One region of the Mesorhizobium sp. CNPSo 4661 genome, then DNA from elsewhere that is predicted to be linked to it. Evidence: predicted binding sites of a transcription regulator. Region 1 holds the regulator's gene; each other region holds the start of a gene.

Region 1 (8,115 bases):
TCTTCATGGCGGCGTTTTTCTGCGCCTTGGGCTTTCTCGCGGCCAAGGTGGAGACCTTGCGGATGGCGACCCCGATGCTGGGTTCCGAAATCCAGACGCGGCTGACGGGGCGCCTCGTCACCGCCGAGGCGATGGCCAACGGCCGCATCCGGCTGACAATCGATCTGATTTCCACGCAGCATCCCAAGCTGCGCTATGCGCCGAACCGCGTCAGGCTGTCGGCACGCAGAATCCCGCCAGAGATGATCGCCGGGTCGATGCTGACCGGCTATGCCAAGCTGCTGCCGCCGACAGGCCCGGTTCGGCCGGACAGCTATGACTTTTCCTTCGACAGCTACTTTGCCGGCATCGGTGGCAGCGGCTTTTTCCTGGGCGATCCAAAGCTGATTGCCCCGGCAGAAGCGCCATTCGGAGCGCGCGTCGCATCGGCTGTCGAAAACGCGCGCGAAGGCATTGCCGACCATATCAGGAGCGCCATCGGCGGGTCCGAAGGCGAGATCGCGGCGGCGCTGATCGTCGGCGTGCGCGCCGGCATTCCGGAAGCGATCAACGAGTCGATGCGGCGCACCGGCATCTACCACATCATCTCGATCTCCGGCCTGCACATGGCACTTGTCGCGGGCACGATCATGGTCCTTTTGCGCGGCGCCTTCGCGCTGTTTCCGGATTTCTCGTCACGCCGACCGGTGAAGAAATATGCCGCTGCAATCGCGCTGGCCTCGATTGCCGCCTATCTGGTGATCTCCGGCATCGTGGTCGCGGCCGAGCGAAGCTTCATCATGCTGGCCGTGATGCTGGTCGCCGTGCTTTTCGACCGCGCGGCGCTGACCATGCGCAACCTGGCGATCTCTGCCATCGCCGTCATCCTGGTCTCGCCGCACGAAGTGGTCGGCCCGAGCTTTCAGATGTCCTTCGCCGCCACCGCGGCTCTCGTTGGCGCCTATGCCGGCTTTGCCGACTATCGCGCCGGCAAAACGACCGCGCCGGCAAAGCGTTCGTTTCTCGGCTTCGTATCGCGAAAACTGGCTATAGGAGTGGGTGGCGCCGCCGTGACGTCGCTCATCGCGGGCAGCGCGACGTTGCTGTTTGCGATCTGGCATTTTCAGCGCGTGTCGCCGCTCAGCCTGCTGGCCAATCTGGCGGTCATGCCGATCGTCTCGCTGATCGTCATGCCGTTCGCCGTGTTGAGCGCGCTGGCCATGCCCTTCGGCTTCGACGGTCCCTTCCTCTTTGTCATGGGCAAGGGCCTGATGGCGATGATCGCTATTTCGGCGTGGATATCCGAGCGCTCACCGGTCGACGCCGTCGGGCTGATCTCGATCCAGTCGGTGCTGCTGGCGACGGTCGCGCTTGTCATCGCAACGATGGCGACCACGTGGCTCAGGCTTGTGCCGCGGTACCCTTCGCGCTCGCGGCGCTGCTGGCCATTCCCCATGTCCGCACGCCGGATGTGCTTGTCTCGGAGGACGCGCATCTGGTGGCGATGCCGATCGGAGGCGGCGAGCTTGCGATCAACCGCGCGCGCTCCAACGAGTTCACCACCGACAACTGGAAACGAGCGCTGAAAGCCGAGGATATCGTGCCGCCGGAGACGTTCGCCAAGGACGCCCTCGACATCGCCGATCCCGTCGACCTGCCGCTTGGCTCGCCCTTCTACTGCACCGGAGACCTCTGCATCGGCCGGCATCCTTCCGGCGCCATCGTCGCGCTTGCCGAGAACCGCGGCAGCGCCCGACCGGCCTGCGGGTTCGCAGATCTCATCGTCATCAACGATGCAACGGCCTACAACCCATGCCGCGATCCGCGCGTGCTTGTCGTCACCAAGCGGCAGCTGGCGCGCGACGGCAGCGCCGCCATCTTCTTCGATCCGCAATCGGCGACCGCCCGGCCAACCGTTCGCTACGCGGTCGACGAACCATATCGTCCCTGGCACGAGCAGCGGAAATACACACGCGAGGCGAGGGGGCTGCCGCCCTATCAACGACCGGAAAAGCCGGCGGCCGCGCCGCAGCCGACAGAATAGATGTCACGCATTTCCGGCGAAGACCGCCGCGCGGTCCTGCTCAGTAGCGACGGATAAGTCCGACGAGCTTGCCCTGAACCTTGACCCGATCCGGTCCAAAGATCCGGGTCTCATAGGCCGGATTGGCGGCCTCGAGCGCGATCGAGGCACCCTTGCGGCGAAACCGCTTCAAGGTCGCTTCCTCGTCGTCGACCAGCGCCACCACGATCTCGCCCGGGCTTGCCGTATTGGCGTTGCGGATGATGACGGTGTCGCCGTCGAAGATACCGGCCTCTATCATCGAGTCGCCCTTGACCTCCAGCGCATAGTGCTCGCCGCCCATGATCATGTCCGGCGGCACCGAGATCGAGTGCGTCTGGTGCTGGATGGCGTCGATCGGCACGCCGGCGGCAATGCGGCCCATTACCGGAATGGATACGGCCGAAACAGCGTCGTCGTCATTGCTGGGTGTCGGCGTGCGCGAAGGCGCTGCCGGCTTGACTTGGCGGTTGAGATTGCCTTGGCCGCCTTGGATGACGCTTGGCGAGAACTTCTTCGCGGCATTCAGGCCAGGCGCGATCGAGTCGGGCAGGCGCAAGACTTCGAGGGCGCGCGCCCGGTTCGGCAGCCGGCGAATGAAGCCACGCTCTTCCAGCGCCGTGATCAGCCGGTGGATGCCGGACTTCGAGGCAAGGTCCAGCGCCTCCTTCATCTCGTCGAAGGATGGAGGGATCCCGCTCTCCTTGAGGCGTTCATGGATGAACATCAGGAGTTCATGTTGTTTGCGCGTCAGCATTGGCGGCCCCCACGGGTTCTGAAACCAGAATCGGAAAAACAAACCCAGAACAAACACTATCTGTTCCAGTTGTGTTCCGCAACCGTTTAAAGTTTAATGAATTTCTTAAGGCTGCCGAAACAATGTTGCATTCGAGGACGCCAGCCGCCGCCAGTAGGGCGGTGGCATTGATTCCGCTCGATTTTGCAGCACTGCCTAAGTTGAAACAGCAGGCAGCGCCATCACGAAAGCGCGGGTCGGACCGCGTGGACCACCCTTTGCGCATGCTGCACCGTGAACGAAACGAACCCAAAATGCCAACTTCGGCGATTTGCCGGTTCTCTGTTCTCGCGGTCTATGGACCATCTAACACAGGACGAAAGGTTCTTGCCCCGACGCCGACTGGGGTGAGACAACCGCCGTTGGCCGTCTGGCGATTTGCGAGCGGCGCTGGGTCGAGATGGAGGCGGTAACGCGATGAGGGGAATTCCTGGCCGTGCTGAAGTCGAGGCGATGGATGCCGCGGATCCGCTGCGCGCCCTGCGCGATCGCTTCATCCTGCCGGAAGGGGTGATCTATCTCGACGGCAACTCGCTGGGTGCGGCGTCCTCCGAGGTTTTCGACGAGATCGAGAAAGCGGCAACGCGCGAATGGGCGCATGATCTTATCCGCGCCTGGAATACCGCGGGCTGGTTCCAAATGCCGGTCGAACTGGGCGACCGGCTCGGGCGGCTGATCGGCGCGGCGGCCGGACAGACCGTCGTTTGCGATACGACCTCGATCAACATCTACAAGGTCCTGCATGCGGCGCTGGCGATGCGGCCCGACCGATCCGTGATCGTTGCCGAGGGCGACAGTTTTCCGACCGATCTCTACATGGCGGAGGGCGTGGCCTCCACGCGCCCCGGCACGGTGCTGCGGCTCGAAGGTGTCGACGCCCCGACGATCGAGGAGCTGATCGACAGCCAAGTCGCGGTCATCCTAGTCAACCACGTCAACTACAAGTCCGGCCGGTTGCGCGACATGGCGGCCTTGACGCGCAAGGCCCACGAAGCCGGCGCGCTGATCGTTTGGGACCTCTGCCATACTGCAGGCGCGTTGCCGGTGGATCTTGATGGTTCGAGTGCCGACTTCGCTGTCGGCTGCACTTATAAGTATCTCAATGGCGGCCCGGGCGCGCCCGCCTTCATCTACGCCGCGAATCGCCACCACGGCGACATTCGCCAGCCGCTCAGCGGCTGGTGGGGGCACGCCCGGCCTTTCGCGTTCGAGCAGGGCTACGCCATGGGCACGGGCATCCGCCGGTTCCTGTGCGGAACGCAGCCGGTGCTGTCGATGCGGGCGCTGAAGGGAGCGCTGGACCTCTGGGACAAGGTCGACATGAATGCCGTGCGCGACAAAAGCATCGCCCTGACGGACTTGTTCATCCGGCTTGTCGAAGCCCGATGCGGCGCCTTCGGCCTCGAACTGGAAAGCCCGCGCGATGGCGCCGAGCGTGGCAGCCAGGTGTCGTTCGCCCATCCGCACGGTTACCAGGTGATGCGCGCCCTGATCGAGCGCGGCGTGATCGGCGATTTCCGCGCGCCATACACCATCCGCTTCGGCTTCACACCGCTCTATGTCGGCTATCGGGATGTCTGGGAGGCCGTCGAAGTGCTGGAAGACATCCTGCGCACCGGCGTCTGGCGGGAAGCGCGCTTCGCGGTCAAGGAGGCCGTCACCTGAATCGGGCTTTCTCGCTCAATGGGGCTTTTCGGCGCGCAGGCGGAAGCGCTGGATCTTGCCGGTCTGGGTCTTGGGCAAGGCGGCGATGAACTTCACCGAGCGCGGGTATTTGTAGGGCGCGATCGTTGCCTTGACGTGATCCTGCAGACGCTTGACCGTCGCGGCATCCGGCGCCGCGCCCGGCGCCAGCACGACATGCGCCTCGACGATCTGGCCGCGTTCGGCGTCCTCGGCGCCGATGACGGCGCATTCCGCGACATCCGGATGCGACAGTAGCGCGGCCTCGACTTCCGGCCCGGCAATGTTGTAGCCGGCGCTGACGATCATGTCATCGGAGCGGGCGGCGAAATGGAAGAAGCCGTCTTCGTCCTGCACGAAGGTGTCGCCCGTCAGGTTCCAGCCATCCCGCACATAGTCCTTCTGGCGATCGTCGGCCATGTAGCGGCAGCCTGTCGGCCCACGCACCGCCAGCCTTCCCGTCGCGCCATGCGGCAACTCGCGCATCTCCTCGTCGACGATGCGCGCCTCGTAGCCGCCCACCGGCTTGCCGGTCGATGCGGGCTTCATGTCGTCGAAGCGATTGGAGATGAAGATATGCAGCATCTCGGTGGCGCCGATGCCGTCCAGAATCGGCTTGCCGGTCTTTCGCGTCCACTCTTCGAAGACGGGAGCGGGCAACGTTTCGCCGGCAGACACGGCGACGCGCAGCGAAGACAGGTCAGCGCCTTCGTCCATGGCCTTGAGCATCGCCCTGTAGGCCGTCGGCGCCGTGAAGGAGATGGTCGCCCTGTAGGTCTCGATGATGTGGATCATGTTGGGCGGCGTCGCCTGCTCCAGCAATGTCGCCGCCGCGCCGACGCGGAGCGGGAAAATGGCAAGCCCGCCAAGGCCGAAGGTAAAGGCCAATGGAGGGGAACCGACAAAGACGTCGTCGGGCGTCACCTGGAGGATCTCGCGGGCGTAGGCGTCGGCGATGATCATCAGGTCGCGGTGGAAATGCATGGTCGCCTTCGGCACGCCGGTCGTGCCTGAAGTGAAGCCAAGCAACGCCACGTCGTCGCAGCCGGTGTCGACCGCCTTGAAGGTCACGGGCTTGTCGAGCGCGGCGCGATCGAGCTCCGCGTCATGGTTGGCGGTGCCGTCGAAGCCGATGACCTGCTTGAGGAAGGCGCTCTCCTTGGCGCAGGCCGTCATCTCGTCCATCAGCCGCGTGTCGCAAAGCGCGATGCCGATCTCGGCCTTGTCGACGATCTTGGCCAGTTCGCCGGCGCGCAGCATCGGCATGGTGTTGACGACGACGGCGCCGACCTTGGTGGCGGCCAGCCAGCAGGCAACCATGGCGGGATTGTTCGCCGAACGGATAAGCACCCGGTTGCCCGGCCTCACGCCATAGTTTTCGACCAGCGCATGCGCCAGGCGGCTCGTCCAGTCGGACAATTCCTTATAGGTGCGGCGGCGGCCATTGCCGATGAGCGCGGTGCGATCGCCGAAACCTTTCTCGACCAGCCTGTCGGTCAGTTCGACGCCGGCGTTGAGACGCTCGGGATAGTCGAACCCATCCAGAAGGAAATCCGGCCACTGCTCGGGCGGCGGCAGGTGATCGCGCGTGAACGTGTCGGTATGCGCTGAAGGTCCAAGCATGTAGCCGTCATCCTCCCTGCTTTGCCCAAGGAGGTTTGCCGTACCCGGCCGTACCTTCGTGACACCGCCTTGGGGCGAGCGTGGGCGGGCTTGGGCGTTCGGCAGACCTCCTGTCGTCGGCCGTTCGTAAGGCAGGATCGCACCGGCCCAAATTTGTCTCAAGCCTAAAATGTTTTGGTTCCGGAGCATTGACGTGATCCCTGCAGCCGGCCATTGCTGGATGAAGCTGCGCGTCTTGGGAGGCACGGTTGGTCGAACATCGCATCGCGGATTGGAACAATGCCTATGCCAATGGCGCGAACATCGCGGGTGGCGACCGCTGGCCGGCGGCCTGGGATGGCCCGGCTCAGCAATTCCGCGACAAGCTGGTGGCAGAAGGCAGGGCGCGGCTCGACATCATGTATGGCGAAGCGCCGCGCAACCGGTTCGATCTGTTTCTCCCGACCACCGCGCCAAAGGGGCTCGTCGCGTTCATCCACGGCGGCTACTGGATGGAGTCGCACAAGACCTCCTGGTCGCATCTGGCTGGAGGTGCTGTCGGCCGCGGTTTTGCCGTCGCCATGCCCTCCTACACGCTTTGCCCGCGGACCGGGATCAGTGGCATCGTCAACGAGGTTGCGGCCGCGATCGAGAGGGCGGCAGCGATGATCGATGGTCCGCTGATGCTGACCGGGCACTCGGCCGGCGGACATCTCGCCAGCCGCATGGTGACCGCGGCCTCGCCGCTGTCATCCGATGTGGCGCGACGCATACGCCAGGTCGTTTCGATTTCAGGTCTGCACGACCTTCGGCCGCTGATGTTCACCGCGCTGAACGAGACCTTGAACATCGACGAGCGGGAAGCATTGAGCGAAAGCCCCGCATTGCTTCGGCCCATGCAAGGAACCCGCATCACCTGTTGGGTCGGCGGCGGCGAGCGCTCCGAATTCCTGCGACAGAGCGCGTTGCTCGCCAACATCTGGACCGGGCTCGGCGCTGCAACCCGTTCAGTGGTCGAGCCGGACCGGCATCATTTCGATGTTGTGGATGGGCTCGCCGATCCGGATCATCCCCTGACCCGTACGCTGGTCGACGAGTAGAACTACGATCCACTGCGTCGATGGATCAACGATCGCTTCGCCGACGTGTGAACGATCGACTGCGTCGACGTGTGAACGATCGGCTTCGCTGACGTATCAACGATCGACTGCGTCGACGTATTAGCGCAGCATCAGCACGCTGCATTCGGCGCCGGCTTCCGCGGCAGGCGCGAAGGGCTGGCGCACGATCAGGCCGTTGGCATCGGCGAGCATCCTGAGCATCGAGGAGTCCTGGATGCCGAAAGGAGTCGCGACCAGGGTGCCGGCGTCCTCGCGCACGACGGCGCGCACGTAGTCCTGCCTGAGATCGTTGGCCTGCATCGCGGCGCCCAGCCTGGCCGTTCGCACGTCCTGCCGGTGATCGCGGCCGCCGAGCCTGGCAAGCAGCGGCTTCAGGAAAAGTTGCGAGCAGACGATGCTTGCCACCGGATTGCCAGGCAAGCCGATGCAACGGACATTGCCAAGCCGGCCAAACATCAGCGGCTTGCCGGGGCGCATGGCGACCTTCCAGAAGTCGAGCTTCATGCCTTCGCCGGTCAGCACATCATGGATCAGGTCGTGGTCGCCGACGGAAGCCCCGCCGAGCGTGACGATGACATCAGCTTTTGCCTCGACTGCTTTCCTGACCAGCGCGGCGATCGCCTCTTTCCGGTCGGCGGCGATGCCGAGGTCGAGCGCGCGCGCCTCGACCGACTGGGCGGCGGCGGCAACGCCGTAGGCATTCGACGAAATGATCTGGTCGGGGCCAAGCGTGCTGCCCGGCGGCAACAGTTCGTCGCCGGTGGCGATGATCGCAACCAGCGGCCGGCGCACGACGCTCAAGGCCGGGTGGTTGGCCGAGGCCGCCAGCGAAAGGGCCGCGGCATCGAGCACGCGGCCCTTTTCGAGCAGCA
Region 2 (8,115 bases), on a different contig from region 1:
GCTCGCTGGCGATGCGCTTCAGCACATGATCGGGAACGCCGGCCGGATAGCGCATCGCCGCGCCTTCGCGCGCCAGCCGTTCGAGCTCGGCCTGCGGTCCCAGGCCGGATTCGGTCGGCTCGTCCGGATAATTGTATTCGAGATCGCTGAGCGAGAAGGTGAGCTCGTCGGCGAAGCGCAGCGTCTCGGCCAACGCTTGCGGATGGCGGCGGAAAAGCCGCGCCATCTCCAGCGGCGGTTTCAGATGGCGCTCGGCATTGGCGGTCAGCTCCAGCCCGACCTCGGAGACCGGCGTGTTGAGGCGGATCGCGGTGAGCACGTCCTGCAGCGGCCGACGATCGGCGGTATGATAGAGCACGTCGTTAGTCGCCATCAGCGGGACGCGGGCGTGTTCGGCCATCGCTGCCGCCTGCTCGATGCGGAAGCGGTCATTGCCGGCATAATCCGACGCCACAGCCAGTCGGAGCGCCGCGCCAAACCGATCAATAAGCCGGCTAATTAAGAGCAGATTGTCTTCCGTGCCTGCGGACAGATCGGGCAGGATCGCCAGCGACATCCGATCGCCCCATTCGAGCAGGTCGGCCAGTTGGAGCAACGTCGCGCCCTTCTCGTTCTCGTCGCGCAGATTGGCCTGGGTCAGCATGCGGCAGAGATGGCCCCAGCCCTGGCGGTCGCGGGGATAGGCGAGGATGTCCGGCGTGCCGTCGCCGAATACCAGCCGGCAGCCGGGGTGATAGGCCATCTTCTCCACCCTGGCCTGCTGCCAGGCGCGCACGACGCCGGCGACCGTGTTCCTGTCGGCAAGCCCGATCGAGGCAAAACCGTAGAATTTCGCCGTGACCACCAGCTCCTCCGGCTTGGAGGCGCCGCGCAGGAAGGAGAAATTCGACCGGATGCCGAACTCGGCATAGGGAATGACGGTCAGCGCGTTCATGCGAACACCCCATGCATGAACCAACGCGGCGGCGCGGCTTGCGGGGCGGTGCCGTAGAGGCCCTGGCGATAGAGCCAGTAGCGGCGCCCCTCGCTGTCCTCGATGCGGTAATAGTCGCGGGTCGGCGCCTCTTCCTCGCCGGGCAATTGCCGCCACCATTCGGCGGCGATGCGTTCCGGCCCTTCGGCGCGGGCGACGCGGTAGAGCGCGCGCCGCCAGCGGAAATTCATCGGCGGGCCTTCCGGGATCTCGGTCGCCGGCACCTCGATCGGCTCGGGCGAGCGGAACAGGCGCACCGGCCGCTCCGGCGGATAGATGGTCATCGGCGGCGCGGTTCGGGGTGCCGCCCGTCCGGCCGCCGGCGCGCGCCGTTGCGGCGCTTCGGCGAAAGGCACGGTCTTGACGGCGCGTTCCGGCAGATGGCTTTCGACGGCCACCGGCTTCAGCATGGCGGCCTCGCCGAGACGGGCGCGGACGCGGTCGGCGAATAAAGCGATGTCGGCGTCATCGTCGTTCGTCTCGCCGGTGAGGTCGCCCTGAGCCAAGTCGAAGGCCGCGACCGACAGCACGGACAGCCGCACGAGGTCGAAGCCGAAGCCGGCGTCGATGCTCCGCTCCAGCGCGGTCAACCGCTCATGGAACAGCCTTTGGATAAGCCGCGGCTCGCGCATCGGGCGCGAGGTGCCGACGGCGATGCGGCTGACGGCGCCGTCGACGCGGAAGAGAAGCAGCCCCAGCGTGCGCGCGCCCTCGCCGCGCCGTTCGAGGTCGCTCTTCAAGGCGACGGCAAGGCGGCTCACCAGCCGCTCGATATCGTCGGTGAGTACGACCGGCTCGGCAAGGTGGCGCTCGACCGAGAGCGGCGCGACGGGAAGGCGCGGCGACACGGCCTCGTCGAGGCGGCCGAGCGCCTGGTCGAGGCGTAGAAGCAAGGTGGCGCCGAAGCGGCGGGCGAGCGGCGCGCGGGGTGCGGCCATCACCGCGCCGGCGGTGCGCAGGCCGACGCTCTCCAGGCCGGCGCGGGTCTCCGGCGCGATGCGCAGCGCCGACAATGGCAATGGCGCAAGCAGCGCCTCCTCCTCGCCGCCGGCCACGATCCGGTCGCCATGGAAGCGCGCCGCCGCCCAGGCGGCGCCCGGCGTCGAGGCGAGCCCGGCGCGGACATCGAAACCCTGCTGGAAGAAGCGGGTGAGGATCTCGTCCTGCATGGCGCGCTCGCCGCCGAACAGATGCGTGCAGCCGGTGACGTCGAGGAACAGCCCATCCTCGGCGTCGATCGCTACCAGCGGCGTGTAGCGATCGCACCAGTCGGCAAGGCCTTCGAGCAGGCGTCGGTCGGCCTCCGGGTCGGCCTCCACCACGTCGATCGTGGGGTGCATGGCGCGCGCATCGGCGATGCCCATGCCGCGCTTCAATTTCAGCGCCTCAGCCCGCTCGTCGAGGGCCGCGATGCGCTGGGTGTTGTTGTCGCGATGGCTGACCACAAGCGGTGGGTGAGATGGCGGCAGGTGCTGCGACGGCCGGGAACGCCAGGACCGCCCCAGACGCTGGCGCAGGATCCGCTCCGCGGGCAGATGCGGGAACCACAGCGACAGAATTCTCTGTTCTTTCTGCAAAAGCGTGCTCATTTGGGTTCCACTCCAGTGTGAATTGTCCGGGCAGGGCCGTGCGGCTCTTGCCGATATCGACGGTGAAGGCGGGGCGGCCGATCGAGCCGGCGAGCGGCCCGGCGACTGTCTCGCGGCTTGCCGAAGGCGCCGCCGAAACGATGAGGCGCACCGGCGCGGCGGTTGGATCGGCCTCGCCGGCCTGGCGCAGCAACAGCACCGGGCGGCCGGCATTCTGGGCGCGGGCGTGCAGCCGGCGCGTGGCGGTGAGGTCGAGCCGCTGGGGACTGCCGCGGATCTCGAGGATGACCGCGGCGAAGGCCGTCATGCGGGCGGCCTCCTCGGCGATCCACAGCGCGTCGAGCAGCTTCGACGCCTCGGAAAACAGCAATTGCTCCGGCTCGATGCCGAACAGGGCGCTCAGCCCCCTGGCATAGGGAAGGCCGGCCTCGTGAAAGATTTCCGCCGTGCCGACCCAGAGGATCGGCAGGCCCCGCTTCTGCTTGAGGATCAGGCTTACGAGCGAGAGTGCGAAGCCGGCAACGGCGCCGGCATCGCGGGTCTCCAGGCCATGGATTTCGCTGAGCGCCGCCCTGGGCACCCCGCCGCCAAGGGCGGTGTCGAGGCGATCGATGCCGGTGTGCAGGAAAGCGTCCGCCGAAGCCACGGCGAGGCCGCGCCGGACGAGCGTCATGTCCGACCTGGCATTGGCAGGCACGCCAAGCGCCGACGCCTGCAGGCGCTCGGGCAGCGTTCCCTCGATCTTCGCGATCTGGCGGCGCAGGGCAAAAACAGTGTCCCGCGCCACGGCGCTCATCGCCATGACGTTCACTTCCGGCAGCAATTGTTCCTGTTATGTTCCTATAGATTCCAGAGGGCCCGGGAAGAGTCAAGCAGAGTCACAAGGAATTTATTCCTTCGGCTTTTACCTTGAAAGCGGACGTCCAGCCGGCTCATTTGCCTCTATCGGCGCGAAAGCCTATATGCCGGGATCAAAGGACGTTACATGGCCCGCATCTACAAGACACGCACCTGGCACGACCAGCTCTCGCCGTCGATCGACGAGATGGAGCTTCTGGCGCTGGAGAGCTATGCCCATCTGCCGGACGAGTTCCGCCAGCTCACCGGCGAGATCATCATCCAGATCGCCGATTTCCCGACCGACGAGATCATGGACGACCTGTCGTTGGAGACGCCCTTCGACCTGCTCGGCCTGTTCGAGGGGCGCGGCATCGCCGAACGCTGGAACCCGCAGACCGGCGAGGGACCGAACCGCATCACGCTCTACCGCCGCGCCATACTCGACTACTGGGCCGAGAACGAGGAGACGATGGGCGACATCGTCACCCATGTGCTGATCCACGAGATCGGCCACCATTTCGGCCTGTCGGACGACGACATGGAGCGGATCGAGGAAGCGGCCGAGCAGGTGGCGCCGGGCTGAGAGACTGTTTGGAAATTCTACTCCGGCGGCCATCTGGCGGCGCTTTCTGCGCTACTGCAGCGCCGCGTCCTCTTGGACGCGCAAAGGACGCTGCAGCAATTTTAGGTGGCGCATGATCCTTTCCGAAAATCGATTTCGATTTTCGGGGTCATGCGCAGGCTCACGGACCAAATGTCCGCTCCGCTCCGGTTCTCGAAATCACCACCATATGACTCGCCAGAGCGAATTTCGAAACAGTCTCTGAGCGCTTTCCTTACCAGTTGCTCAGCTTGGTGTCGGGTCCGTATTCCTGGCCTTCGACATCCTTCACCACGGCCTGGCCGCAGCGCATCGACTTGGTCTTCTTGTCAAAGGCATAGGTCGGCGAGCCGAACAGGTGCCAGCCCTTGTTCAGGGCGGCCGTCACCTTGTGGCAGAAGGTGGCGTCGTCCGGGCCGGTGAGGAAGCGGTAGAGTTTCATGGATCTATCCTGTCGTGCCTAACCTGTCGTGACTGGGCGGAAAGCCGGGTCTGAAAAAATCGTTTCTCGCGCCGCATCATGCGCCGATGATTGCGGCCTTCGCCAGAAGTTTCTCGGCTTCGGCCAGATGCAGCCGCTCGACCATCTTGCCATCCAACCCGATCACGCCCTTGCCGGCATTTTCGGGCCGCGCGAACGCATCCCTGATCGCGCGGGCCGCGGCCAGCCTCTCGGGCGATGGCGAAAAGGCGCGGTTCGCCGGCTCGATCTGGGCGGGATGGATCAGCGACTTGCCGTCGAAACCCATGGCGGCTGCCTCGGCGCATTCCCGGGCAAGGGCGTCGAGATCGCGAAAATCATTGGCGACGCCGTCGATCACGTCGATGCCGCCGGCCCGGGCAGCGAGCACGAGCTGCATCAGCCACGGCATCAGATAGCGCCGGTCGGGCGTCGCCAGAATGCCGGCCGCCTTCACCAGGTCATTCGTTCCGGCAACGAAACAAGCCAGGCGCGACGCCGGATCGCGGCCGAGCTCGGCGATCGCGCCGATGTTGAGCAGCGCCTTGGGCGTCTCGACCATCGCCCACAGTTTCACGCTGTCCGGCGCGAAATTGTCGTCCAGCAGGTCGCCGGCCTCGAGGATGTCGCGCGGCGTGCCGATCTTGGGCAGGAGAATGCCGTCGGGCTCCGCCTTGACCACGGCCAGGATGTCGTCGGCGCCCCATTCGCTGGCCAGAGGATTGATGCGCACCACCATCTCGCAACGCCTTTCGCGCCCGGCGAGGATGCCGGCGATCTTGTCGCGCGCCGCTTTCTTGTCGGCGGGCAGGACGGCGTCCTCGAGATCGATGATGACGGCGTCGCAGGCAAGCGAGGCGAGCTTGGCGAGCGCCTTGTCGTTGGAGGCGGGAATGTAAAGCACCGAGCGGCGCGGGCGGTAGGGTTCTTGAGCCATGGCCGATCTATGCCGGGTGATGGCGGGGGAGGCAAGGCGCGGGAGCAAATCGTCCTTGAGGGCCCGCAAAGAGGGAAGTGCCCGGCAAGGGCAGAGGCGGTTCTGTCCGGCCAGCCTATCCTTCGTCATTCTAGGGCGGAGCAAGGAGCGAAGCGACGCGCGCAGACCCTAGAATCCATGCCGCGATGGTTGAGAGCCGCCACGGTGAAGAACGTTCACCAGCCAATTCCGCGAAACAGCTCGAACCATTCCGGATTGGTCTTCTCGATCAAATCAATCTTCCATTGCCGCGGCCAGCGCTTCAATGACGTCTCACGCTGGATGGCGTCGGTGATGTCGACATACTCCTCGTACCAGACCAGACGCTGCACGCCGTAGCGGCTGGTGAAGCTGGAGCCTTGGCCGGTCTTGTGCTCGGGCATCCGACGAGCGAGGTCGTTGGTGACGCCGATATAGATCGTGCCGCCTTTCTGGCTTGTGGTCATGTAGACGTAGCCTGTCATGCTGCGATCTTAGTTGGCACCATCGTCAACGGCTTCTGCACCGCTGCATCTTACGGCCCGCGTCACGGCATGGATTCTAGGGTCTGCGCGCGTCGCTTCGCTCCTTGCTCCGCCCTAGAATGACGAAGGACATCGCCACTTCGCGCACGAAGCCCCCTCTGTCGCCTTGGCGGCATCTCCAGAGTGCTGGCGCCGCCATATGTGGGAGAGGACGTCGGGCTCCCTGCACCAAATCTGCAAATCCTTGCGGAAAACCTCCTCCAATCCGCCGCGCGCTTTCCGCACCGGCCGGCGACAAAGCCGCCATGCGAACGCCTCGAACATCCCGCTGGTCGCTGCCGCGCCGGCTCCGCAATGAAGGCTGGTGGCTCGTCGAGCCGCACAGGCGGCGCGCCGTGGCGGACGTCCTGTTTTTCTCTCCGAGGTCGCGCCACGCGGCGGACACGCCGAGGGCGGTCCGGCGATGAGGCTCTTTGCCAACCTTGCCATGGGCTCTGCCCAGGCATGCACAGATGCCCGAGCGCCTTGCGGTCTCATGGCCTTGTGCCGACACAACTCCCTACCGAAAACAATTTCGCACTTTTCCTTGGAATTGCTCTAATCCTGCCGTCACCCAAGCTCACCCGCCGGGCCATTGATCGATGCCGCACAACATCCTCGTCGCCGACGACGACCCGCATATCCGCGAGATCATCTGCTTCGCGCTGGAAAAGGCCGGCATGAAGACGGCCGCGGTCGCCGACGGCGCCGCGGCACTCCAGGCGGTCGAGCGTAGCGCGCCCGACCTCATCGTGCTCGACATCGGCATGCCGGAGATGGATGGGCTCGAGGTCTGCCGGCGGCTCAGGCAGAAATCCGATGTGCCGGTGCTGTTTTTGTCCGCGCGGGACGAGGAGATCGACCGGGTCCTGGGCCTGGAAATGGGCGGCGACGACTATGTGACCAAGCCGTTCAGCCCGCGCGAGCTGGTCGCCCGCGTCAACGTCATCCTGCGGCGTGCGCGTCCGACCGTCGTGAAGGAAGACGCCGACGATCATGAATTCGCGCATGGCAAGCTCATGCTTGTCCCGGCAAGCCACGCGGCGAGTTTCGACGGCAAGCCGCTCATCTTGACGGCGATCGAGTTTGCCATCCTGAAAGGTTTTCTCGCCCGGCCGCAGCACGTGCTTGGCCGCGACGCGGTGATGGCCAATGCCTATGCTTCGAACATCCATGTCTCGGAACGCACGGTCGACAGCCACATCCGCAACGTGCGGGCCAAGCTCGCGGCGGTCGGCTGCGCGGATGCGATCGCGACGGTGCATGGCGTCGGTTTCCGGCTCGGCCGATGCGGTGGTTGAGCAAGGAAAGGTGGCGGCCGCGGCTCGCCACCGTCGTCATCGCCATCCTGATCGTGGTCATGGCCCTGCCGCTGGTCGGGCTGTTCTTCTTCCGGCTCTATGAGAACCAGCTGATCCGCCAGACCGAGGGCGAGCTCATCGCGCAAGGGGCGGTGGTCGCCGCCGTCTATGCAGAGCAGGTGCGCGCTGCCGGCATTCCCCAGGAAAAACTCGGGACGCCGGTCTCTGCCGATCCGTCGAGGGACAACAACTACCCCTATGACCCGGTCGAGCCGCGCCTCGATCTTGCCTCCGACGATGTCATGCCGGCGCGCCCGGCAGCACTTCCCGCCACGCCCGATATCGCCTTCGCGGCAATAGGCGCCCGGCTCGACGGCATCCTCGACGAGACGCAGAAAACGACGCTTGCCGGCTTCCGGCTGCTCGATCCGCGCGGTGTGGTGATTGCCGGCGGCGACGAGGTCGGCCAGTCGCTCGGCGAGATCGAGGAGGTGCGGACGGCGCTTTCAGGCGCCTATGCCAGCGCGCTCAGATTGCGCATCCCCGACCAGCCGCCGCCGCCGCTCTATTCGGTCAGCCGCGGCACCAGGGTGCGCGTCTTCGTCGCCATGCCGGTCGAGCTCGACGGCCGGGTGGCGGGGGTGGTCTATCTGTCGCGGACGCCGAACAACATCGTCAAGCATCTCTATGGCGAGCGCGGCAAGGTGACCTTGGCGGCCATCGCCATCCTCGGCGGCACGCTTTTGATCGCGCTGGTGTTCATCCGCACGGTCAGCCGCCCGATCTATGCGCTGATCGACCGCACGAAACGCATCGCCGCCGGCGACCGCGAGGCGATCAGGCCGCTCGACCATCACGGCACGCGCGAGATG
Region 3 (8,115 bases), on a different contig from region 1:
ACAGGCCTCGCAGCGGCCGCCCTTTACGTTGAAGGAGAAGCGGCCCGGCTGATAGCCGCGCGCCTTCGCCTCCGGCAGGCCCGCGAACCAGTCGCGGATTGGCGTGAAGGCGCCGGTGTAAGTGGCCGGGTTCGAGCGCGGGGTTCGTCCAATCGGCGACTGGTCGATGTCGATGACCTTGTCGAGGAATTCCAGCCCCTCGATACGGTCGTGCTCGGCCGGATGCTCGCGCGAGCCCATGATGCGGCGCGAGGCCGCCTTGAACAGCGTCTCGATCAGGAAGGTCGACTTGCCGCCGCCTGAGACACCGGTAACGGCGGTGAAGGTGCCGAGCGGGATCTCCGCGGTCACGTTCTTCAGATTGTTGCCGCGCGCGCCGACGATCTTCAGCCGCCGGTTTTTCTTGGCCTCGCGCCGCACGCCAGGCGTCGCCACTTCGAGCGCGCCCGACAGATATTTGCCGGTGATCGAATTGGGATTGGCCATCACCTGCTGCGGCGTGCCCTGCGCGATGATCTCGCCGCCATGGATGCCGGCGGCCGGACCCATATCGACGACATAGTCGGCATGCAGGATGGCGTCCTCGTCATGCTCGACGACGATGACCGTGTTACCGATGTCACGCAGGTGCTTAAGCGTGTCGAGCAGGCGCGTGTTGTCGCGCTGGTGCAGGCCGATGGACGGTTCGTCCAGCACATAGAGCACGCCGGTAAGGCCGGAGCCGATCTGCGAGGCAAGCCGGATGCGCTGGCTCTCGCCGCCCGACAGCGTGCCGGAATTGCGCGACAGCGTCAGATAGTCGAGGCCGACATCGTTGAGGAAGCGCAGGCGCTCGCGGATTTCCTTGAGCACGCGGACCGCGATCTCGTTCTGCTTCTCGTTGAGCTGCGTCGGCAGGTCGGTGAACCACTGGTCGGCCTTGCGGATCGACTGCTCGGTGACTTCGCCGATATGCTTGCCGCCGATCTTCACCGCCAGAGCCTCGGGCTTCAACCGGTAGCCGTTGCAGGCGGGGCAAGGGGTGGCCGACATGAAGCGCTCGATCTCCTCGCGCATCCAGGCCGATTCCGTTTCCTTCCAGCGCCGGTCGAGATTGGGGATGACGCCCTCGAAGGTCTTGGTGGTCTTGTAGGAGCGCAGGCCGTCATCATACTGGAAGGTAATCTCGCGCTCGCCGGTGCCATGCAGCACGGCTTCTTTAGCCTCCGCACTCAGATCCTTGAACTTGTCGCCGAGCTTGAAGCCATAGGCCTTGCCGAGCGCTTCCAGCGTCTGCGCGTAATAGGGCGAGCTCGATTTCGCCCACGGGCTGATGGCGCCGTCGCGCAGCGAGACGTTCTCGTCCGGCACGACGAGGTTGGGATCGATGGCGCGCTGGCTGCCGAGGCCATCGCAGGTCGGGCAAGCGCCGAACGGATTGTTGAAGGAGAAAAGCCTCGGCTCGATCTCGGGAATGGTGAAGCCGGATACCGGGCAGGCGAATTTTTCCGAGAACAGGATGCGCTCATGCGTCTCGTTCTTCGACTTGTTGACGGCATCGTCGCCGGTCTGGCTGGCATCGAGCGGCCGGTCGGCAAACTCGGCCACCGCCAGGCCCTCGGCGAGCTTCAACGCCGTTTCCATCGAATCCGCGAGCCGCGTCGCCAGGTCGCCGCGCACGACGATGCGGTCGACCACCACGTCGATGTCGTGCTTGTACTTCTTGTCCAGCGCCGGCACGTCGGCGATCTCGTAGAAGACACCGTCGACCTTGACGCGCTGAAAGCCCTTCTTCTGCAGCTCCAGCAGTTCCTTGCGGTACTCGCCCTTGCGGCCGCGCACGATCGGCGCCAAGAGGAACAGGCGCGTGCCTTCGTCTAGGGCCAGCACGCGGTCGACCATCTGGCTGACCGTCTGGCTCTCGATCGGCAGGCCGGTAGCCGGCGAATAGGGGATGCCGACGCGCGCGAACAGCAGGCGCATGTAGTCGTAGATTTCGGTGACGGTGCCGACCGTCGAGCGCGGGTTCTTCGAAGTGGTCTTCTGCTCGATCGAGATGGCGGGCGACAGGCCGTCGATCTGGTCGACATCCGGTTTCTGCATCATCTCCAGGAACTGGCGGGCATAGGCCGACAGGCTCTCGACATAACGGCGCTGGCCCTCGGCATAGATGGTGTCGAAGGCGAGCGACGACTTGCCCGAGCCCGACAGGCCGGTCATGACGATCAGGCTGTCGCGCGGCAGGTCGAGATCGACGTTCTTGAGATTGTGTTCGCGCGCCCCGCGAATGGAAAGGTATTTATGGTCGGCCATCGCCGGTCGCCGCCTCAGATCTGGAATTTGCTGGATTGGGCGGGTTTGTCCCGGCCATCCCTTATGTAGGTTGTTTTACCGCCGCGTCGAGAGACGCCACAATCTCGACGGAAGAAGCCAATCATGGGTTTAACCGTCTTTCGCGCGGGCGGGCAAGCGGAAAGAACAAAGGTCGAACACGCTCCTGACAAAGCGTTGTGGAAACAGCCGCGTTGGGAGCGCTGTGGAAACAGTCGCCCTAAGCGTTATCGAAAGCGTTGTGGAAACAAGTGCCGCCGATACCCGGCTCGTTGATCCACAAAGACGCTGGACTTACCTGCACGTAACCTGCGCGCGATCACATTTTTTGGTAACCGGCTATTCAACGGTTGACGTGCCAGGCCCTGGGGAGCAGTCTCGAAGGCGTCAACGAAGCCGGCCGTCTTTCGATGGCCTCGCCGCCCAACAGGCGGCCTGCGAGACGCCGCAGGCGATAGCGATTTGCGCTTCGAACGACATTGTCGCAACGGACCCAGGAGCGGAGCATGACGCCACCGGACAGTCCCTTGAGGCTCCACACGGAGATGGAGCCGCGGCGGGCATAAGTGCCAGGGCAGACTTGAAACGCCAGCCCGACAAACCGTGACTCGCCGATTCCCAACAATCAGAGACGATAGTCGGATCGTCGGCTGAACGCCGCGTTGCATCCGAAATCAAACGCCGGCTGTCCACTCCCGGCTAAAGTTGGATTTCAGATCCATGAAGCCCCATCCATCTGCCAAGCAGGGATGGGGCTTACATTTTGTGGCACTGCTTTGTGACACTGCCAGGTTCGCAGTTGGCCGGAGCCTTCGCAACGTCGTCATTCTAGGGCGGAGCGATGCGAAGCGTAGCGCAGACCCTAGAATCCATGCCGTTACCTCAGCCGAGGGGCACAACGGTGCAAAATTCTGCACCGTCGCATCGCATTCGCGTAACGGCATGGATTCTATGGTCTACACCGCGTCGCTTCGCTCCTTGCTTCGCCATAGAATGACGAGTTGAGAAGCGCCTCGGCCAATCGCCACAGCGCGCTGACAGTGCTAAGGGGACACACCCAATCCGGCAAAATTTCTGTGCAGGATGATCAGTGGTTCGGCAGCTTCATGCCGCCCGTTGCCATGTCGATCGTTATGCTGCCGCCGATCCTGACATCGGTATTGCCGATTTTGAACGTGCCGTCGTTGCCGGCTGGCAGCGCGTCGTCCGGTTCCGGTTGCGGCGCCGGCTTGGCGATGCGGTAGTCGCCGCTGACGCCCGGCAGTTTCTGCGACGAGCTGTCGTCGGCAAAGGCGAAGCCAGCCATCAGCACGCCGGCAAGCACGGCGAGGGCAGCGCACAGACGCCTGGATTGAAGCGGATTGATCATGCGCGGACTATAGAGACGCGGCTGGGGCGATGCCAGAAGCGCGGCGATCAAATTGCCGCGCGTCTGCCCCCGCGATGTTCAGGCGGCCTTCTTGCGCGTGTCGTAGACGTGGTCGACGAGGCCCCATTCCTTGGCTTCCGCCGCGCTCATGAAATAGTCGCGGTCGAGCGTGCGTTCGACCTCCTCGTAGCTGCGGCCGCAATGCCTGGCATAGAGCTCGGTCATGTGCTGCTTGGTGCGCACGATGTCCTCGGCATGGCGCTGGATGTCGGAGGCCTGGCCCTGGAAGCCGCCAAGCGGCTGATGCAGCACTATTCTCGTGTTGGGCAGCGCGATGCGCCGCCCCGGGGCGCCTGCCATCAACAGGAAGGAGCCCATCGAGGCGGCAAAACCCATACACACCGTCGAGACCGGGCAGGAGATGTACTGCATCGTGTCGTAGATGGCGAAGCCGCTGGTCACCATGCCACCCGGCGAGTTGATGTAGAGCGAGATCTCCTTGTCGGGATGGTCCGATTCCAGCGACAGAAGCTGGGCGCAGACCAGCGCCGAGACGTTGTCGTTGATCTCGCCGTTGATGAAGACGATGCGCTCGCGCAGCAGCCGCGAAAAGATATCGAAGGAGCGCTCGCCGCGGCTCGACTGTTCGATGACCATCGGCACCAGATTGGCAATGCTCATGACGGGTTTCCTCGGTTCTCTTTTGATCAGGCCGCGCGCAGCATCATTGAGGGCGCATTGGCGGCGATCGGATTCCTGCGCGCGTCGAGCGAAAGCCCGCATCCGGCGCCGGCAATGGCAACGGGCTCAGCCACCCGCACGAAGCCGTCATGGACGATGCTGAGATGCGTGCCGCCCGAGGCAGTGCGCGCCAGCGTGAAGGTGACGACGCTATCGAAAGCGGGCAGCCGGCTGGCATCATCGGCACCGGGCCGCTCGCGCCACGAATAGCGCAGCACCCTGCCGGGCTCGGCCTCGAGCACCTCGCATTCGATCGGCGCATCCGGTCCGGCAAAGGCGAAGCGGGTGCCGGCCTTAGCCATCATGTCGTTCGGCATCAGCCAGGCGGCGAGCAGTTGCGGCTCGGTCAGCGCGCGCCAGACCTTTTCCGGCGGCTCGGCAACCTCGCATTCGAAGCCGAGCGGCGCCTCGGCCGCTGCCGGGTTCTTTCTCTTGGTCATTGGTCCATTCCCTTCAGAACCGTCTTCAACTTCTCGATGCGTTCCGGCCAGAAGGCGCGGTAGCGTTCGACCCAGCCGAGCAGCGGGTCGAGCCCTTGCGGATCGGCGCGGTAATAGGCGTTGCGGCCGGCGCGTCGCTCGACCACCAGACCGGCGCCGCGCAGCACGGCGAGGTGCTGCGAGACCGCTGGCTGCGACACGCTCATGCCGGCGCGCAGCTCGCTCACGCTCATCTCGCTGGCGGTAAGCCGCTCGTAGACGGCGCGTCGTGTCGGGTCGGCGAGCGCCCGGAAAATCTCTGCTTCGATCATGGATAAAGCATAAGTCGATACTTATTGATTTGGCAAGCCTCCATTTGATCGCCATATCAAGGAGCATGTTCAGCCAAGGCCTTTGCTGACATTCCTTGACAGAAAGGGCGGTTGTGACTAGAACGAAAAGAGAACAAAAACCTTGTGGGAAAAGCCAGCCTTTGCGGGCGGCGGCGACCCGCAGGCTGTAAGGTGAGCGACTTAAAATTTGTTTCGGATGAGCGCGGAGAAATAAGATGGCGGGTAGCGTCAACAAGGTCATTCTGGTCGGCAATCTCGGGGCGGACCCTGAAATCCGCCGCCTGAATTCCGGTGATCCGGTCGTCAACATCCGTATCGCCACGTCGGAAAGCTGGCGCGACAAGAACTCGGGCGAGCGTAAGGAAAAGACCGAGTGGCATAATGTCGTCATCTTCAACGATCAGCTCGCCAAGGTGGCGGAGCAGTATTTGAAGAAGGGCATGAAGGTCTATGTCGAGGGCCAGTTGCAGACCCGCAAATGGCAGGACCAGACCGGTGCCGACAAATACACGACCGAGGTCGTGCTGCAGAAGTTCCGTGGCGAATTGCAGATGCTTGACGCGCGCGGCGAGGGCGGCGGCGGGCAGGTGGGCAATTACTCCGGGGGCAGCAGCAGCCGTGGCTCGGATTTCGGCCAGTCCGGCCCGAATGAAGGTTTCAGCCGCGGCGGCGGCGGTGGCTCCAGGGGCGGCGGTGGCGGTGGCTCGTCGCGCGAGCTGGACGACGAGATCCCGTTCTAAGCGTCTGGTCGGTTGAGGGGAAGGCGCGATGTCGCTCGGACCGCTTCTGTCGGCGCCGCCTCCCATTCCATGGCATGCGTTCGCGGCCTTCGCCGCTTTAGCCATCGGCGGCGCCCAGTTGGCGCTGCCGAAAGGCACTGTGCGTCATCGCGTGCTGGGCTATGCCTGGGTGGCGCTGATGCTGGTCATCGCCATATCGAGCTTCTGGATCCAGCAGATACGGCTCATCGGTCCTTTCAGCCCGATCCACCTGCTGTCGATCCTGGTGCTGATTACGGTGCCGCTCGCGGTCTGGCACGCGCATAACCATCGGGTGGCAAAGCATCGTAAGGTGATGATCTCGCTGTATGTCTTTGCACTGATTGGCGCGGGCGTTTTCACGTTGCTGCCCGGCCGGATCATGCACGCCGTGGTGTTTGGCCAATAAGGCGGCCAACTCAGTAAGGAAGATCATCGTGAAAGCACGTGTCAAATGGGTCGAGGAACGCACTTTTGTCGGCGAATCCGGCAGCGGCCACAAAGTGGTGCTGGGCACCGCGCACGGACCGGACGGCAAGACGCCGGGACCGAGCCCGATGGAGTTGGTGCTGATCGGCACCGGCGGCTGCTCGGCCTTTGACGTCGTCCACATCCTCGAGAAAGGCCGCGAGGCGGTCGAGGATTGCGTGGTCGAGCTCGATGCCGATCGGGCCGAGACCGATCCCAAAGTGTTCACCCGTATCCACATGCATTTCATCGTCAAGGGCCGCGCGCTGTCGCACGACAAGGTGAAGCGCGCGATCGATCTGTCGATCCAGAAATACTGCTCGGCCAGCGCCATGATGGCGAAGACGGCGACGATCACGCATGACTTCGAGGTGGTCGATACGGCGGCGAAGTAGGCAGTAGGCAGTAGGCAGTAGGCAGTAGGCAGTAGGGCGGTAGGTCGACTGCTTCGCAGCCGGTTAGGCCGCTATCAGCGCCCTGACGCCGTCGGCCACGAACTGCACCGCCAATGCCGCCAGGATGACGCCCAGCAGCCTGGTCAGGATCGAGCGGCCGGTCTGGCCGAGGATGCGGTCGATGCGTTCCGACAGCACGAACACCAGATAGGTGATGACGAGGCAGAGGAAGATGATGCCGACCAGCGCTGCCTGGGCGGCAAAGCCTTCAAAATGTCCCGACAGCAGCACCGTTGCCGAGATGGCGCCCGGACCGGCGATCAGCGGGATCGCCAGCGGGAAGGCGGCGATGTTGTGGATCATGTCCCTGGTGATGGCGACGTCGCCGATCTTCTCCTTGCGGTCCTGGCGGCGCTCGAACACCATTTCGAAGGCGATGAAGAACAAGAGGAAGCCGCCGGCGACGCGGAAGGCCGGCAGCGTTATGCCGAACACCGACAGGATCGAGGCGCCGGCAATGGCAAACAACGCCATGACCAGGAAGCCGATCACCGAAGCGCGGACCGAGACCTGCTGACGCTCCTCGCGGTTCATGCCGCGCGTCACGGCGAGGAAGAGTGGCGCCAGCCCGGGCGGGTCGATGGTCACCAGTATGGTGACGAAGGCGTTGAACAGGCTGTCGAAACTCGGCATCGCTGGTCCCCTCCCGCCGGGCGAAGCCAGGCTACCAATTGGTAGAGCAAAGCCGGGGCGCTGAAAACAGCGCGGAAGAGGAAATCAGCCGGCTATTCGGGCCTGCCGCAATAGGCCTCCAGGCGGTAGCCGTCCGGGTCGATGACGAAGGCGGCGTAATAGTTGTCTCCATAGGCCGCTCGGAGCCCAGGCGGGCCATTGTCCTTACCGCCTTGGCGCAATGCCGCGGCATGAAAAGCGTCAACGCTGGCGCGCGTCGGCGCCGCGAAACAGAAATGCAGGCCAGACTCCGTTTCGGCCGGAACCGGCCGCCCGGCGTCGTTCACCCAAAGCTGGATCGCTTGGGCGCCGTAGCCGAGGGAACCGGCGACTGGCTTAGACAGGAATAGCCGAGCGGCTTGAGCGCCGCGTCGTAGAAGGGTTTCGAAGCGCCCGCGTCGCGGACGCCGATCGAGATGTGGTCAAGCATTGTTTCCTCCATGATTACAATTGGTTGGTCGCTCAGGCCGGAGTCGCGCGACGGGCCAGGAATTCGACCTCCATGCGCCAGGTTGAGCCGCCGTCATGCGAGCGTTCGCCGAGCCAGCGGAACGAATTCCCGGTGATGCG

The links. The regulator LexA, encoded in region 1, represses DNA repair genes until DNA is damaged. The targets are predictions, from matches to a motif close to TGTTCNNNNTGTGTTCNG.
Region 2: AC0YKC_RS20290 (ImuA family protein) is a predicted target of LexA. The motif match lies at 3,387-3,404, and genes of this name have one in related genera.
Region 3: uvrA (excinuclease ABC subunit UvrA) is a predicted target of LexA. The motif match lies at 2,454-2,471, and genes of this name have one in related genera.

Annotation. Positions count from the first base shown of each region.
Region 1 is NZ_JBWGIO010000023.1:27,422-35,536, reverse strand. It holds partial or broken gene AC0YKC_RS28545 (ComEC/Rec2 family competence protein) at 1-2,023, shown strand, start outside; gene lexA (transcriptional repressor LexA) at 2,064-2,798, opposite strand; gene kynU (kynureninase) at 3,255-4,502, shown strand; gene AC0YKC_RS28530 (benzoate-CoA ligase family protein) at 4,518-6,143, opposite strand; gene AC0YKC_RS28525 (alpha/beta hydrolase) at 6,392-7,222, shown strand; gene AC0YKC_RS28520 (molybdopterin molybdotransferase MoeA) at 7,343-8,115, opposite strand, start outside.
Region 2 is NZ_JBWGIO010000013.1:35,058-43,172, forward strand. It holds gene AC0YKC_RS20280 (error-prone DNA polymerase) at 1-934, opposite strand, end outside; gene AC0YKC_RS20285 (DUF6504 family protein) at 931-2,418, opposite strand; gene AC0YKC_RS20290 (ImuA family protein) at 2,360-3,364, opposite strand; gene AC0YKC_RS20295 (metallopeptidase family protein) at 3,548-3,985, shown strand; gene AC0YKC_RS20300 (DUF1737 domain-containing protein) at 4,239-4,445, opposite strand; gene AC0YKC_RS20305 (HpcH/HpaI aldolase/citrate lyase family protein) at 4,522-5,400, opposite strand; gene AC0YKC_RS20310 (GIY-YIG nuclease family protein) at 5,616-5,903, opposite strand; gene AC0YKC_RS20315 (response regulator) at 6,545-7,243, shown strand; gene AC0YKC_RS20320 (ATP-binding protein) at 7,303-8,115, shown strand, end outside.
Region 3 is NZ_JBWGIO010000011.1:215,087-223,201, forward strand. It holds gene uvrA (excinuclease ABC subunit UvrA) at 1-2,292, opposite strand, end outside; gene AC0YKC_RS18420 (hypothetical protein) at 3,398-3,679, opposite strand; gene AC0YKC_RS18425 (ATP-dependent Clp protease proteolytic subunit) at 3,758-4,360, opposite strand; gene AC0YKC_RS18430 (SRPBCC family protein) at 4,387-4,860, opposite strand; gene AC0YKC_RS18435 (ArsR/SmtB family transcription factor) at 4,857-5,171, opposite strand; gene AC0YKC_RS18440 (single-stranded DNA-binding protein) at 5,408-5,932, shown strand; gene AC0YKC_RS18445 (DUF2306 domain-containing protein) at 5,961-6,359, shown strand; gene AC0YKC_RS18450 (OsmC family protein) at 6,388-6,813, shown strand; gene AC0YKC_RS18455 (MarC family protein) at 6,877-7,506, opposite strand; partial or broken gene AC0YKC_RS18460 (VOC family protein) at 7,599-7,975, opposite strand; gene AC0YKC_RS18465 (hypothetical protein) at 8,008-8,115, opposite strand, start outside.